2 regions of the Corallococcus silvisoli genome follow, and region 1 is predicted to be linked to the other one. Evidence: riboswitches for the same ligand, from Rfam matches in the RefSeq annotation. Region 1 holds a riboswitch; the other holds the start of a gene.

Region 1 (4,202 bases):
GCGCCGCACGTCTCCGTGCCCGACTGGCATCCACACACGCCCGCCTGACACACCTCCCCTGTCCCGCAGGTGACGCCACACGCGCCGCAGTTCGCGGAGTCGCCCTGGAGGTCCGCGCACTCGGCGCCACAGACGCTCAGGCCGGACGTGCACAGCACCTTCTCCTCCGGACAGCCGGTGAGGACCAGGGCCAGCAACACGAGCGCGAGCCGCGCATCAAGGAGGGGACGCGACATGGGAGTCCTTGGGGGCAGAGGGTTCGAGCGCCACGGCGAACGTCACGTAGGCGGCCCGGCCCGGCAGCGGCATGCCGGTGTAATCCGCGGTCCGGGCATCGAGCAGGTTCTTCACGTCGAACGACACCGTGAGGTCCGGGCGGCGCAGGAAGGTGCTGGAGGCGCCCACGCTCACCCAGGTGCGTGCAGGCAGCGACAGCCGGGCCTCCCCCACGCGGTTGATCAACTGCGCGGACTGGACCAGCACCTCCGTGCGGCCGTTGAGCCAGTCCGGGCCCACGCGCAGCCGGCCCACCCACTTGTGGCGCGGGCGATACGGCAGCTCCTTGCCGAAATAGCGCGGGTCGCCGTAGCGGTTCTGTGTGCGGGTCCACGCGTAGCTCGTGGTGGCGACCAGCCACGTGCGCGGCCGGGCCTCCGCTTCCACCTCCGCGCCCCACACGCGCGCGGCGGCGAAGTTGTAGGGCTTCGCGAGCATCGGCGGATACAGCTCATAGGCGATGAGGTTTTCGTAGACCGCCGCGAAGCCTCCCGCGGTGACGCTCCAGGTGCCGTCGTGCCACAGGCCCGCGGCGTCGACGGACAGGGCGCGCTCGGGCTTCAGCTCCGGGTTGGGCAACAGCAGTCCCTGGCGGATGTAGAGCTCCAGGAACGAGGGCGCGCGGTGGGACTGGCCCGCGTTGGCGCGCACGCCGAAGCCGTGGCCCAGGTCCACGCTCGCGCCCAGCTTGGGAGACAGCAGCGAGTAGTGCCCCACGCGCTCCACGCGCAGCGACGGAACCAGCTTCATGCGTTCAGAGAACAGGGACAGCTCGTCCATGGCCATGACGCTCGCGCGCCACCACGACGCCGCCTGGGCACCCGTCGCCTGCGTGACGGCCTCCGACGAGGCGGCGAGCGTCACGGCGAGCGCGTTGCGCCCCACCACCGCGCGACCCTCCACCTCCGCGCCGCCCACGGTGTAGTGCTGCGCGCCGGCATCGAGCCCCATCGCGCCGCCGGTGACATCCAGCCAGTCGCGCCGGAAGAAGCCGCGAGCGCTGCCCTCCTCTGTGTCTCCGAAGGGGCGGCTCCAACGCGCGCCCAGCGACAGGCGCGTCTGGTCCTGGCGGCGGGACTCGGTCGGGTTCTGCACCGTGCCGGCGATCGCGCGGTCCTCCAGCGACAGCTCCGCCAGCGCGTCCACGCGTCCGCCGCTGTCCAGGCTCCGCTGGTACTTCAGCAGCGCGCCGCCGCCGCGGGCATCGTTGCGCGTGCGCACCTCCTGCGTGAGCGGGTTGTCATCCAGCGCGGGCAACTCGTCGACGCGGTAGCTGAAGTCCCCCTGCGAGCGGCCCCCGTGCAGCAGCACCAGCGCCTGCCCGTCGAGCAACGCGCCTGACGCGGCGACATGTCCCATCACGGTGTCGAAGCTGCCGTAGGTGACCTCGCCGCTGGACAGCAGCCGTGACGCGGGCGCGCGCGTGACGAGGTTGACCGCGCCGCCCAGGCCCCCCGCGCCATAGCGGGCCCCGGCCGCGCCGCGGAGGATCTCCATCCGCTCCAACAGCGCGACGGGGATGAGCGACAGGTCCGCGACGCCCCCCGCGCCGTTGAGCGGAATCCCATCCAGGAACACCAGCACGCCATTGGACGACGCGCCGCGCACGACCAGGCTCTTGCCCTGGCCGTAGCCCCCGGCGTCCTGCACGACGAGGCTCGCCGAGCCCCCCAGCAGCTCGGCGGTGTCGCGCGCCTCGCCCGCGCGCTCACGGGCGTCGATGACGGTGATGGCCCCCGTGGGGTCGCGCCGTCGCACGGAGTCGGGAGGCGCGTCGGGCACCACCCTCCCGATGACGTCCACCGTGGGGAGGATGAACTCGGGGAGGGGCGCCTCCGCCTCGGAAGCAGCGGACCCGGGGGGCGTGGCTTCGGACGCAGCGGGCTCCTGCCCGGCCTGAGCGGGTCCCTGGAAGCCGAGCCCCAGGACCCACGCGGCCCGGGCGAGAAGCGAGCGCCACATGCTCCGCCTTCCGCTCTCTTCCTCGAAGAGAGAAGGCCTCACGGCGGGTCCTCCTTGAGGACACGGCCGCACCCCCGGGCAGGTCTCCTGGCTCACGGACTCCAGACGTGGGCGCACACCGCGCCCTTCTGGAAGGAACCCTCCACCTTCCCTCCGCGTCCTGACGCGGAAGTGGTGACAGCCGAGGCTTCCAGCCCTGGACCTCAGGGCGACCCGTTCACAGTGGCGGGACCGCGCCGGACTCGCACCGGCTTCCCTCTTGAAAGCCCGGCATGGGCACCCAAGGGCCCGGCCCTTCTAGGAGGTCACCTGTAGCCCGTCAAGGCGCGGCCCGTGCGCGTCCCGACCCGCCACGTCTCTCACCTGACAAGACCCACGCTGGAGCATCCGCGCCCATCCCTCCGCGTGGACGCCTCGTGCACCGCCGCACGGTGCGAGGGCCACGTCCCCGAGCAAGGCGCCGCTGGCATGCGGACTGCTCATGCCCGGACGCGACCTCAGGCGGTCGAGCCAGCGAGGTGCCCGGGCCGTGGTGGCGCGGGAGTCTGAAGGGGGAAGCGTGTCGATGCTGATGGCGGGGAAGCGGTTGGCGGTGTTCTCCATCCGCGAGGGCAAGGGCGGGAGCATCTGGGTGCGCGCTGGCAGCGCGTTCGTCAACAAGGACGGTTCGCTCAACGTGCTGCTGGACGTGCTGCCGCTGGACGGGAAGCTGCACGTACGCGAGGCGGCGGAGAAGCGCGACACGGCGGCGGGCGGGCGCTTCGCGGGCGAGCCGGCGCTGGAGGCGGGCGTGGGGGGCCACTCGTGAAGTGGGCCTGGGCGTGGGTGTTGGGCTGCGTGCTGATGGGGTCGGGGCGCTCGGACGCCGCCAGCTCCCGCACGCAATACGTGGGGGTGGTGAACCTGAACGAAGCCTCGGCGGCGGAGCTGGACCTGCTGCCGGGCGTGGGTGAGAAGGCGGCGCAGCGCATCCTCGAGCACCGCAAGAAGCGGCCCTTCGGTCGCGTCGAGGAGCTGGTCCGGGTCAAGGGCTTCGGCAAGAAGAAGTTCCTCAAGCTGCGCGCGCACCTGGCGCTCAGCGGCCCCACGACGCTCAAGCAGGAGAAGGTCCCCGCCCCCCAGCCGCCGGGAAGGGAGGGAAACGTCACGAACCCATGACAAACACAACCATCGGTTGAGTCAGGCTCGTGAGGGCCGCTGCCTCCGGGCTCCGGCATGCCCGGGGTGGCGGCCCTCGTTCCCTCTGAAGCCTCTCCCCTGGACGCCCCGATGCGTCATGACGCCAGTCCCGGCTCCAGGCGGGCAGCCCCGTCCTGCGCCGTTCATCCCATCCTGATTTTGCTGGAACGGCCGGGCCGACGCGCTAGGACACACCAAACAGGTTGGACCACCGTAGAAAGACAGGGAGGCCGTAGGTGAGGGAGGATGCGCCCATGAAGGACACTCAAGCCCCGGAGTCGATGGCAGGCCCGGACGGCAGCAAGTCCCGGGGACCGCAACTGGGTGAAGTGCTGGAGTTCATGCGCCTGCTCTGGGCCGTGGACCACGGCCTGCAATCCACGTCGAAGCGGATGGAGTCCACGCTGGGGCTCACCGGCCCTCAGCGCCTGGTCATCCGTCTGGTCGGACGCTTCCCGGGTATCACCGCCGGCACGCTCGCGAACATCCTGCATGTGCACCCCAGCACGCTCACCGGCGTGCTCAAGCGCCTGGAGAAGCGCGGCCTGCTGGAGCGCAAGTCGGATCCGCTGGACGGCCGCAAGGCGCTCTTCGCGCTCACCGACGCCGGCCGCTCGCTGGACATCCCGTCCGAGGGCACCGTCGAGTCCGCCGTGCAGCGCGTGCTCGCTCGCATGCCCCGCGACCGCATCGTCTTCACCCAGGAGGTGCTCACCGCGCTCGCCGAGGAGCTGGGCGGGCTCTCCGCGCCCCACGAGGACACCCCCGCGGAGACGCCGTCCAAG
Region 2 (4,202 bases), on a different contig from region 1:
CCGGCCTGGAGCGTCTGAAGCGTCTCCGCGGTGGCGTGCACGCCGCCCGCGATGCAGAGCACGTCGCGGCCCTCCAGCCGTTCGCGCACCCAGTGCAGCTCCTCCACGGAGGGGCCGAAGCTGGCGGAGTAGAAGGACCACGCGGCGACGACGGTGTCGCCCGCGTCCGCGCGCTCGCGCACGGTGTCCAGCAGGGCCTCGCGGCTGCGCGGGAAGTGCAGCGACACGTCGGAGAGCGCGGGGTCGGCCTCCACGGCGCCGGCGAGCACGGTGAAGGCGTACTTGCCCGGGTACTGGTAGCTCAGGACGAGCGAGACCTTGCGAGGCGTCAGCGACATGGCGGCCCGGGATGATGCCACAGGGCCCGCGTGCGACGGGGCACGCTCGGCCGGTGCGCGGTCAGAGGAAGCGGCGCTCCCACTGGCGGACCTCGGCTTCGGTGAGGTCCCCCCAGGAGCCCCGGTGTGCGTAGAGCCAGGGCTCCAGCACGCGGGCGAGCTCGCGGTACGCGGGCAGTGTGTCACCCGCGTCCAGATCCCCTGCTTCGGGCGCGGGGCCCAACGAGACGACGGCCCGGTCCGGGGAGAGTGACTGGACCTGGGTCGCGGGAGCGTGCAGCCGGGAGCGCAGTCCCTCCGCGCCGCCCAGCTCCTGCAACACGGGCGGGCCCAGGAAGGTGAGCCATGCGGGGGCGCGGACCTTCGTGCCCAGGTGCAGCGCGAGCTGGTCCAACTGGTTCAGGTCGAAGCCCGGATGGCGCCGGGTGGTTTCGCGCAGCAGCGGCGTGAGGGTCCGGGTCCAGGCATGCACTTCGAGCGACAGGCCCGCATGCCCTGAGTCCCAGGGCAGCGCACGGCCCAGGTCGATGGCCAGCGCACGGATCCACTCCGGCCCGCGCTCGGCCAGGAACTCGGTGGGCAGCCGGAACTCCAGCGTGCAAGTGCTCTCCGGATAGGCCTCGTGGAAGCTGGCCGAGTCACTTCCTCTCCCGTGATACCTGAATGCGACTCCCGTCGCGGAGTGCGACAGCTCGTTTGCCTCAACGAAGCAAGAGGGGCTCAGGATCCGCTTCTGGAGCTCCGCCTCTCCCTCCGCATCCAGCTCCGGCCAGTCTCCGGTGTAGCAATCCCAGAACCAGCGCAGCCGTCGCGGTTCGACGGCCCGCCGGTAGCGCTCCTGCGCACGCCAGAGGGCAGGAGCGATCTCTTCGTGAGGCGCGCGCAGATAGAAGGCGATGCTGATCCCCTCCCTCATGAGGACCACGGTCGTCCCTTCAATCTCCATCGATTCACGAACTGTCGGCACCTGCTCGTTCATTGGGTGATTCCCATGTTGGGGGATACCAGGAGAGGGGCCCGTTCGCTCGCCAAGAGGTCCTGGTACACAGCATTCTGCGGCCTGTCGGCGAAGGGGCTTGCCGGCGGATAGGTGTCCCATCTGGCATCGTTGGTCGCCGGGCACGGGAACTTGAAGTCGTAGAGGGCCTGGACCTTCAGGGGGTTCCCGAGCGCGTGCAGCACCACATCGGGCGCGATGCTCCCCACCAGCAGGTGGAACTGCCCGGCCGCGAGCCACCGCGCCACCTCCTCCGGGTCCAACCACCGTATCCGCCCTGTCTTCGCGTCCCGCAGGTAGCGCGGCTCCAGGCTGAACCGCCCCGCGTCCGTGTCACCCAGGGCCCGCTGCACGCACTCCAGTGCCGCCGCGTGCTTGGCCTCTCCCAGTTGCATCGCCCGCGTCACCTGTCGCCCATTCGCGTCCACCACCTTCTCCCGGCACACCTCCGGCGAGGTCCGCTTCCCCGGCCCCAGCATCCGCTCGTTCACTTCGAAGTTCGCCTGCTTCGCGCACTCCACCAGCGCCCGCTCCACGCGCGCCACCTCCGCCGCTTCCCACAGGCGCATCATCGCGGCGGCCTGGCCGGCCCGCGCGGCCGCCCGCGACAGCCACGGCAGCACCGCGTCCTCACCCACCTGCGACGCGCACGCCGGGCTTCGCAGACATCCGGCCGTCGCGGAGTCCATCGACGCCTGTGAATAGCTCCGGGGCGCCCTCACCTCCGGCCCCGCGCACGCGGTCCACAGGAGGTAGCACAGCCACCACATCCTTCGGAGAGGAGTCACGTCGTGCCTCCTCGCACGAAAGCGCGAGCGCCTTCAACCCAACGCACTCGTGGACACTTGGCGGATGTGAACCGCGCGGCTAGCGTGCCTCCCGCCGACGGTGCCTCGCGGGAGTCCGCGAGGTTTAGCAAGGGAATCCGGTGCGAATCCGGAGCTGCCCCGCAGCGGTGAGTGGGAACGAACGCTGTCACACGCACTGGTCCGGAGTCGGACTGGGAAGCGACGGCCAGTAGACGCCACGGAGGCATCCCCATCAGGTGGGGAGCGCTCCGGAAGCACGCCCACGAGTCCGAAAACCTGCCTTCGGCCCCTGCGGAGGATCGTCTCCGACAGGGCGGTACCCCGGCCCCTCGCGGGAAGGTCCGGTCATCCCTCGCGGTCCCGTGCGTCCGCCACCGCCCGCGTCCCGGGCCCGGGAGCCGTGTGTCCCGGATCCGACGGCGCTCGGCGCTGGCGGCACCGCACGCCAGGAGTCCTTGCCATGACGTCCCCTTCTTCTTCCCTCCCTCCGTCCGCCACCGAGACCCGCATGGTCGACATGGTCTTCCCCGACCAGACCAACCACTACGGCACGCTCTTCGGCGGACAGGCGCTGCGGCTGATGGACATGTCCGCGTTCATCACCGCCAGCCGCTACGCGCGACGCACCGTCGTCACCGCGTCCAGCGAACGCGTGGACTTCCACACCCCCGTGCGCCAGGGCCAGCTGGTGGAGCTGGTGGGCCGCGTCGTCGCCACCGGCCGCACCTCCCTCACCGTGGACGTGGAGCTCTACTCGGAGGACCTGCTGTCCGGCGCGCGCCTGCTGTGCACGCGCGGGCGCTTCATCCTGGTCGCGCTCGACGCGGAGCGGCGTCCCACCGCGGTGCCGCCGCTCGCGCCGGAGAACCAGACATGACAGACATTGCCTTGACACCTGAAACAAGCCGGGCGTATAGACGACGCCATGCTGGTGCCTGGGTTTACCCAGGCTGAAAAGGGAACCCGGTCCGAATCCGGGGCTGCCCCGCAGCGGTAGGTGAGAACGACCGCCGTCCATGACACTGGAGCCCGTGTGGGCCCCGGGAAGTGACGGCCAGTAGGAACCCCGGCCCGCCTCACGCCGGACGCGCTCACAAGCCCGAAGACCTGCCCGCATCCGGCCCGTGGGAGACATCCACGGACGGTTCGACCTGGAGCCCCGAGGGAGGGCGGGAAGGTCCGAGCGCAAGCCCCTGTCTTCACAGGGATTTTCGCCTCGGCACACTCCCCTTCTCCCTTCGTGTCTCCAGCCACCCGCGGGGGTGGGGGTCGGTGTCTTCGGGCCCGTCCATGGCCCGGGTGCGCGGCGTCGCACCGGGACACCTCGCCTCCTCCTTCGTGGGTCACTGGCCGGGCGACGCGGGTCGCCCGTTAGGACGAGCGATGCGTGGAGTGCGGCGAAGACAGCGCGAAGCAGTGACAGGACGCGGAAGCCAGACACGGCACGGGAGGCCCCGGGCGCGGCGCGCCTGACGCCTCTTCGCGCATTCCTCCTCTCAATTCCTTTCATCCACCGCGAGCGCGCCCTCCACGCGCGCCGCCTGGGGAGACGTCTGTCTTTGAACGCCATCCGCTACCCGGACGGGAACGTGCTCCTGCGCAACCTGTCGCGCGAGTTCCCCGTCGTGACCCACGGCCAGGGCATCTACCTGTACGGCGCGCAGGGCCGCCGCTACCTGGACGGCTCCGCGGGCGCGCTGGTGGCCAGCGTGGGCCATGGCAACCGCGAGGTCGCGGACCGCGTCCATGAGCAGCTCCTCCAGGTCGCGTACGTCAACGGCACCCACTTCACCACCGAGGTGACGGAGGCCCTGGCCACCCGGCTGTGCGAACACGCGCCCCAGGGACTCAAGCGCGCGGCCTTCCTGGGCTCCGGTTCGGAGGCCATCGAGGCGGCGGTGAAGTTCGCCCGGCAGCTCTGGGTGGAGCGCGGACAGCCCCAGCGCTCGCGCGTCATCACGCGCGTGCCCGGCTACCACGGCAACACGCTCTACGCGCTGTCCATGTCCGGACGGCCGCACTACCAGACGTTCTTCGGCCCCATGCTGTCCCAGGTCG

The links. Region 1 has a riboswitch for cobalamin ahead of GTY96_RS26550 (TonB-dependent receptor plug domain-containing protein). Riboswitches for the same ligand answer to the same signal wherever they lie in the genome.
Region 2: linked by a shared signal. The riboswitch ahead of GTY96_RS35585 (acyl-CoA thioesterase) and the one ahead of GTY96_RS26550 (TonB-dependent receptor plug domain-containing protein) in region 1 are both predicted to bind cobalamin.

Annotation. Positions count from the first base shown of each region.
Region 1 covers NZ_JAAAPJ010000014.1:116,082-120,283, forward strand. Annotated here, with positions in the region: gene GTY96_RS26545 (MXAN_6577-like cysteine-rich protein) at 1-236, opposite strand, end outside; gene GTY96_RS26550 (TonB-dependent receptor plug domain-containing protein) at 217-2,238, opposite strand; cobalamin riboswitch at 2,299-2,537, opposite strand; gene GTY96_RS26555 (hypothetical protein) at 2,804-3,046, shown strand; gene GTY96_RS26560 (ComEA family DNA-binding protein) at 3,082-3,396, shown strand; gene GTY96_RS26565 (MarR family winged helix-turn-helix transcriptional regulator) at 3,672-4,202, shown strand, end outside.
Region 2 covers NZ_JAAAPJ010000028.1:67,591-71,792, forward strand. Annotated here, with positions in the region: gene GTY96_RS35570 (TIGR04013 family B12-binding domain/radical SAM domain-containing protein) at 1-338, opposite strand, end outside; gene GTY96_RS35575 (type VI immunity family protein) at 400-1,317, opposite strand; gene GTY96_RS35580 (hypothetical protein) at 1,314-2,123, opposite strand; cobalamin riboswitch at 2,218-2,430, shown strand; gene GTY96_RS35585 (acyl-CoA thioesterase) at 2,605-3,021, shown strand; cobalamin riboswitch at 3,057-3,273, shown strand; gene GTY96_RS35590 (aminotransferase family protein) at 3,704-4,202, shown strand, end outside.